3 regions of the Mesorhizobium sp. M1399 genome follow, and region 1 is predicted to be linked to each of the others. Evidence: riboswitches for the same ligand, from Rfam matches in the RefSeq annotation. Region 1 holds a riboswitch; each other region holds the start of a gene.

Region 1 (2,263 bases):
GCCGTGGTTCGCGCCCATTATATGCCGCTCTATTCGCGGCTTGGCCCCTACAAGCTGGCGCTGCTCGACGACGCCGCGGTGACACGCAAGCGCATGGTCTTCGAATATTGGGCGCATGAAGCCTCGTTCTTGCCCGTCGAGACCTATCCGCTGATGCGCTGGCGCATGCGGCGGGCCGAGCGCGGCGAGGAAATGTACAGCGGACTGGCAAAATGGGGCCGCGAGCACGCCGCCTACATTGAGGACATCTGTCGCGAGGTCGCTGAACGAGGCCCGATCGCGGCGTCGGCTTTCGAAGGCCAGAAGGGCTCGGGCGGCTGGTGGGGCTGGAGCCATGCCAAGCATGCCTTCGAATGGCTGTTCTGGGCGGGCCGCATCACCACGGCGCACCGGCGTGGTTTCGAGCGGTTCTACGATCTGCCGGAGCGCGTGCTGCCGCCAACGGTACTCGCTTTGCCAGTTCCGTCCCCCGCGGACGCCCACCGCGAACTGCTGCGCATCTCCGCCCGCGCCCATGGCGTCGCCACGGCGGGCGATCTGCGCGACTATTTCCGCCTCTCGCCCGCCGACATCAAGGGCCGCATCGAGGAACTGGTCGAGGCTGGCGACCTGTTGCCGGTGAGCGTCGAAGGCTGGAGCAAAACAGCCTATCTCCACAAGGACGCCCGTTTGCCGCGCAGGATCGAGGCGCGCGCCTTGCTTGCGCCGTTCGATCCCGTCGTCTTCGAGCGGTCGCGCACCGAGCGGTTGTTCGACTTCCACTACCGCATCGAGATCTACACGCCGGCCGAAAAGCGCCAGTATGGCTATTATGTGCTGCCGTTCCTGCTCGGCGACAGCATCGTCGGGCGCGTCGACCTCAGGGCCGACCGCCCGGCCGGCGTATTGCGCGTCCATGCCGCCTATTCGGAGCCCGGCGCCCCGCCGCAAACTGCCGCCGCCCTTTTCGAGGAATTGAAGCAGATGCAGGGTTGGCTCGGGCTCGAGCGCATCGAGGTGACGGCTGCCGGCGACCTCGGCCAGCCGCTCGCAGATATCGCCGCGTCATAGACGTGCGTTGACACGACTGCCTTCACAAGCCTAAATCCGTTCCAGACGGTCCCCTGCCCGCAACGGCAAGGGCCAAGAGGGAATGCGGTGCGAAATCTCGATTTCAAATCCGCGGCTGTCCCCGCAACTGTAAGCGACGAGCCAAGGCCGAAAACCACTGGGATATTCCCGGGAAGGCGGCACCCAGGCGATGACCCGCGAGCCAGGAGACCTGCCGTCTAGGACATAAGAATCCGATCGCCTGGCGGGTTTTCCGGGCAAGGAGCCTGATTTGGAACGCGACAGCAGTTTTCCGGCTGAGACAGCGGATTTATTGTCCGGCCATGGTGATTCCCCGGCCGGCGTTACCGTCATCGTCTGCTCGTCCTGCCGTGACGAGACCGGTTCGGACGCTTATCCCCGCGCCGGCGAACTGCTCGCCGAGCACACGCGCCGCGCCGCTTCCAGCGAAAACATTAAAATCCGCACCGTCGAATGCCTCGGCAATTGCAAGCGCCGGCTCAGCGCCGCGATGCTGCGCGACGGCTGCTGGAGCTATGTCTTCGGCGACCTGACCACGACCAGCGGCACCGATCTGGTGACGGGGGCAAAGCTGTTCGCTACTTCGACGGACGGCCTCATTCCGTGGCGCGGCCGTCCCGATTGCCTGAAGCGCGGCTTGGTTGCCCGCATCCCTCCCCTCGACCTTTTGAAGGACTTGATATGACTTCCCCAGATTCGGCCGCCAACGTTTCGCGCGTCCCCTGCACCGTCGTCACCGGCTTTCTCGGCGCCGGCAAGACGACGCTGATCCGCCATTTGCTCGAAAACGCCAAAGGCAAGCGCCTGGCCATCATCGTCAACGAGTTCGGCGATATCGGCATCGACGGCGAGATCCTGAAGGGCTGCGGCATCGACACTTGCCCCGAGGAAAACATCGTCGAGCTGGCCAATGGCTGCATCTGCTGCACTGTCGCCGACGACTTTGTCCCCGCGCTCGACCAGATCCTGTCGCTGACGCCGAAGGTCGACCACATCCTGATCGAGACGTCCGGGCTGGCCCTGCCCAAGCCGCTGGTCCAGGCCTTCCAGTGGCCGTCGGTGAAAAGCCGCGTCACGGTCGATGGCGTCATCGCCGTCGTCGACGGGCCGGCGCTGGCTGATGGCCGCGTTGCCAACGACATGGACGCCCTGCAGGCGCAGCGCGCGCAGGACGAGACGCTCGACCATGACG
Region 2 (2,263 bases), on a different contig from region 1:
CGAACTTGTGGTCCAGCAGGGCAAACAGGTCCAAGTCCCCTTCCGCCTGTGGCGCTGGCTTGCCCTCACGCCCTCGGCTTCCCAATTGGGGACCGCTTCTGCGCGCTGCACCGTGGCGATTGCCCGCCCAAGACGCATCACAAACCGTGCGCGTGCACGACGATTTGCCGCTCAGGCCTCATTTGGACAGGACTTGAGCTGGCCCGGTGGTTTAAGGCGGGTTACCTTGAGCCGGTGGGCCGCGAACAAGCAGTTCGAGACATTGGCCTCGATCACTTCGCAACACGCCGCTGCGCCTGGCCTCGGGTGCTCCCCTCGAAATCGTTGTGTCGTATCACCGAGGGCATCACGGCCAACAGCTTCCACATGGGCAACAGCCTCGCCATTGAGCCGAATATGGTCGCGAGCAGATCACCAACGAAGCGGTCGGAACCTCGGAGCCGAAGTTCGACGCCGAGGTGGTTCGCATGATGCGCTAAGCAGCACCACCGCGCTTGCCGGTATGTTTGCTGCCGGCAGCCGACGAACCCCTATCCTCCTGGACAAGGGCGCCGTGCGTCATTGCTTTGATTTACCGGCCGCTCAAGGCTTCCACAGTTTTCGCTTTCGAGGCGACCTTTGGAACATGCCAACGGAAATTTAACATAACGACATAAACATTTCTTTATGCGGCGTTGACAAAGAAGCGAACTGCTGTAATTGTCTCCCGCGTCGTGGTTCTCCGTACGGCGCTGCCGCAGCGGAGCTAAGAGGGAAGCCGGTGCGATGCCGGCGCTGCCCCCGCAACTGTTAGCGGCGAGCCAACCCCACTCATGTCACTGAGGCGAATAGCCTTGGGAAGACGGGTAGAGGCTATGACCCCGCGAGCCAGGAGACCTGCCACGGCGAATTACGTCCACGGGCGGGGTGTCTCGGTGGCCGCTGCAGCCTGGCGTTCGTGCCGGCCTGCTAGCGCCTTCCTTGTGACCGACGCCCCAACCATCGGGGTCTGGCATGACTGTCTCTCAGCAAATTCCTGTAGCAACGCTCGGCGTGCCCCGCTTCGGTCGTCGGCGAGAACTGAAATTCGCGCTTGAAAGCTACTGGTCCGGAAAATCGTCCGCTGCCGACCTTCTCACGACCGCGAAGGCGCTCCGTGCCGCTAGCTGGGAGGAGCAGCACGATCGCGGCGTGTCGAAAATCCCGTCGAACGACTTCTCGCTCTACGACCATGTGCTCGACACCGCAGCCATGGTCGGCGCCGTTCCATCCCGTTACGGCTGGAATAGCGGCGAGGTTCCACTTGACATCTACTTCGCAATGGCGCGGGGCAACCAGGGTCAGACGGAGGATTGTCGACACGCTGGTCACCAGCAGGCGGCTCATCGGTCTGATGTAACCGCGATGGAAATGACCAAGTGGTTTGACACCAACTATCACTACATTGTGCCGGAACTCAACGATGATCAGACGTTCGCCCTCTCGTCGACGAAACCGGTCGATTACTTCATCGAGGCTAAAGCTCTCGGCGTTCACACACGCCCAGTCATCCTTGGACCGATCACCTTCCTCAAGCTGGCGAAATCGCCTGCCGAAGGATTCGATCCCATCGCGCTCCTGCCGCGGCTGCTGCCCGTCTACGAGCAACTCCTGCAGAGGCTGAAGCTGTCTGGAGCCGACTGGGTGCAGATCGATGAGCCAGCGCTTGTCCTCGATCTGAACCCGAACGAACGAGCTGCGTTCGAATTCGCCTATGGCCAGCTGTCGAAAGCCGCGCCCGAGCTGAAGATCATGCTGGCTACCTATTTCGGGCCGCTGGGAGACAATCTCGAAACCGCGGTTTCTCTGCCCCTGGCCGGGCTGCATATTGATCTCGTGCGCGCTCCCGAGCAGCTGGAAACGGTGGGTCGGCTCGCACCGAAGGATCTGGTGCTCTCGCTTGGCTTGATCGATGGCCGCAACGTCTGGCGTGCGAACCTGCCCGCCATTCTCGACCGCATCAAACCGATCGTCGCCGGCTGGCCCTTGGACCGCGTCGAGATCGCGCCTTCTTGCTCGATGCTGCATGTGCCGATCGACCTCCGCATGGAGACGGAACTCGACGCGGACATCAGGTCGTGGCTCGCCTTCGCGGCCCAGAAGACCGACGAGTTGGTGTTGCTTGCCCGGGCCCTGTCCCAAGGCAGGGATGCGGTGGCAGGCGCGTTGAAAGCGTCTGCCGAGGCTGCCGCCACTCGCGTGACATCCACGAAGATCCATGACCCGCTGGTTGAGGGGCGGATCG
Region 3 (2,263 bases), on a different contig from region 1:
CTGCGGGGCGGTTCTGGTCGAGATGGACGCAACTTTCCGTCGGCACCAGCGTCTTGATACCGTGCGGGGCCAGCGTATCGGGCGTCACCTCGCCGCCAGGCTTCATGCCGTAATACCAGCCGGCGAAGAAGAAATCGGGCTCGACGGCGACGAGGTTTTCGAGGGTCGGGTATTTCGGCGCGAGTTCCGGGATCGCGCCCTGCTCGGCCTTGAATTCCGGACCGACCTTATACCATCCGGTGATGCCGGTCAGGCCGACGATCGATGGTTGCAGCCCCAGCGCGAAGGCCATCTCCGCCATGTTCAGATCTTGGATGACGGCGCGCTTCGGCGCGGCGTCGAACGTCAGCGGCGTGCCGCAGCTATCAACGGTTACCGGGAAAGCGAAGGCGGTCTGGGCAAGTAGGAGGGAGGCAAAAGACAGTACGAGGCGTTTCACGGATGTTGCTCCTTGGTCAAATCGGGATGTGAAGAGGCGCGGTTCGGAACGTCGAAGACCGTGAGTTCGCGGTCTTCGGTGGGATGGCGCAGCCAAAGCACGTCAACGCCGAAAATCTCGCGGATCAACTTCTTGGTCAGCGCCTCGCGCGGACTGGCAAGTGCCTGCAGGCGGGCCTCGTTCATCACCGCGACCCTGGTGGCAAATGGCGTGACAAGCGACAGATCATGAAGCACCGCCACGACGGTCATGCCAAACTGCGATACGAGTTCGAGAAGGTCGCTGCGGGCGCGCGGATCGAGATGATTGGTCGGTTCATCGAGGAACAGGATTTTGGGCTCCTGGGCGATGGCGCGCGCCAACTGGGCGCGTTGCCGCTCGCCACCGGATAGCGAGCCGATCGTGCGGCCGAGCAGCGGCAGCAGGCCGGTTCTGCGAAGTGCTTCAATGACGATGTCGCGTTGCTCGCTCCTCCGTCGCAAGCCGGCATGCGGGACGCGCCCAAGCTCGACGTAGTCGATCACGGCAAGCCGCGGATCAGGCTGGTCGGTCTGGCCAACGACCGCCATGTGCAGTGCCCGCTCGGCGTCCGAAAACCTCTCCAGCCGGCGTCCGGAAAATCTCACATCTCCCGCGCTTGGCCGCAGCGTACCGCATAGCATGCGCAGCAGCGTCGTCTTGCCGGCGCCGTTGGGGCCGATGATGGCGAGGCGGTCGCCCGGCGCTATCGAAAGGCTCACCGCGCTGACCAGGCACCGGCCATTCGTCGTCGCGCTCAGTTCACACGCTTCAAGAAGAGGCTGGGAGGCGTCCAACTTACCGTCACTTTCTCAATGGCGACGGAAGGAAGCTGGACGGACCGGCCGACAAGACCGATGTCCACGTCTCCTCCCGGCACACCCCGTCCGGTCAACTCATGCTGATGGCAGGTCTCCTGGCTCGCGGGTCTTTGCGCCATCCTGCCTTCCCAGCCTTGCCGGCCAGTGGCACTTCGGATTTTGCTAACCGCTTACAGTTGCGGGGGCAGCCACGGCCTCGATCCGAAGATCTCACCGTGTTCCCTTTTCACCCCTTGCCTTTCGACTCGGGGACCATCAGTCAGCCACCCTAGTTTTCCGCCAATCACAGCGCAATAAGTCTTGTCAGAAGGAGCCATATAGATCTCGTGATGTAATAACGTTACATTTAAAAGGACGTTTGCCCGCTTCCTGTCAAGCCTTTTCGCGCGACGCCTGCGAATTGCCGACGACCGTCGCTCTCGATTTGCGCAGTGCGCAATTTCGATCAAACTGCCTCCGCCAGGAAGCGGCACCATAATCTTGCCAATATAAGACATGGCCAATGTAAAGACTGGGCCATGTAAAGACTGGGCCAATGCGGAGACTGGGCCAATGCGAGGTGCCAAATGAATCCGACCGAGAAGGCGCTGTGGTTCGTCGAAAGCCATCTGCCCGAAGCAGTCTCGCTGGACGATGTCGCCAAGAGCAGCGGGGTGTCGCGCTTTCATGTGACGCGGGCTTTCGGCGCGGCTACCGGCCGTTCGGTGATGAGCTACGTCCGTTCTCGCCGACTGACCGAAGCGGCGCGCAAGCTTGGCGCCGGCGCACCCGACATCCTCTCGGTCGCGCTCGACGCCGGCTATGCCTCGCATGAGGCCTTCACCCGCGCCTTCCGCGACCAGTTCGGCACCACGCCGGAACTGGTACGCGCACAAGGCTCGCTCGACAACCTCGATCTTGTGGAGCCGATCCTGATGGACCAGTCCTTTCTCGCCACTCTCGAACCACCGCGTTTTGAGACCAGCCGGCCGTTTCTCATCGCCGG

The links. Region 1 has a riboswitch for cobalamin ahead of NKH05_RS15800 (DUF1636 family protein). Riboswitches for the same ligand answer to the same signal wherever they lie in the genome.
Region 2: linked by a shared signal. The riboswitch ahead of metE (5-methyltetrahydropteroyltriglutamate--homocysteine S-methyltransferase) and the one ahead of NKH05_RS15800 (DUF1636 family protein) in region 1 are both predicted to bind cobalamin.
Region 3: linked by a shared signal. The riboswitch ahead of NKH05_RS23500 (ABC transporter ATP-binding protein) and the one ahead of NKH05_RS15800 (DUF1636 family protein) in region 1 are both predicted to bind cobalamin.

The regions. Positions count from the first base shown of each region.
Region 1 is NZ_JAMYKZ010000008.1:139,155-141,417, reverse strand. It holds gene NKH05_RS15805 (winged helix-turn-helix domain-containing protein) at 1-1,050, shown strand, start outside; cobalamin riboswitch at 1,080-1,283, shown strand; gene NKH05_RS15800 (DUF1636 family protein) at 1,322-1,756, shown strand; gene cobW (cobalamin biosynthesis protein CobW) at 1,753-2,263, shown strand, end outside.
Region 2 is NZ_JAMYKZ010000022.1:49,188-51,450, reverse strand. It holds gene NKH05_RS28455 (hypothetical protein) at 1-34, opposite strand, end outside; cobalamin riboswitch at 698-898, shown strand; gene metE (5-methyltetrahydropteroyltriglutamate--homocysteine S-methyltransferase) at 994-2,263, shown strand, end outside.
Region 3 is NZ_JAMYKZ010000013.1:148,735-150,997, forward strand. It holds gene NKH05_RS23495 (ABC transporter substrate-binding protein) at 1-439, opposite strand, end outside; gene NKH05_RS23500 (ABC transporter ATP-binding protein) at 436-1,254, opposite strand; cobalamin riboswitch at 1,347-1,550, opposite strand; gene NKH05_RS23505 (GyrI-like domain-containing protein) at 1,845-2,263, shown strand, end outside.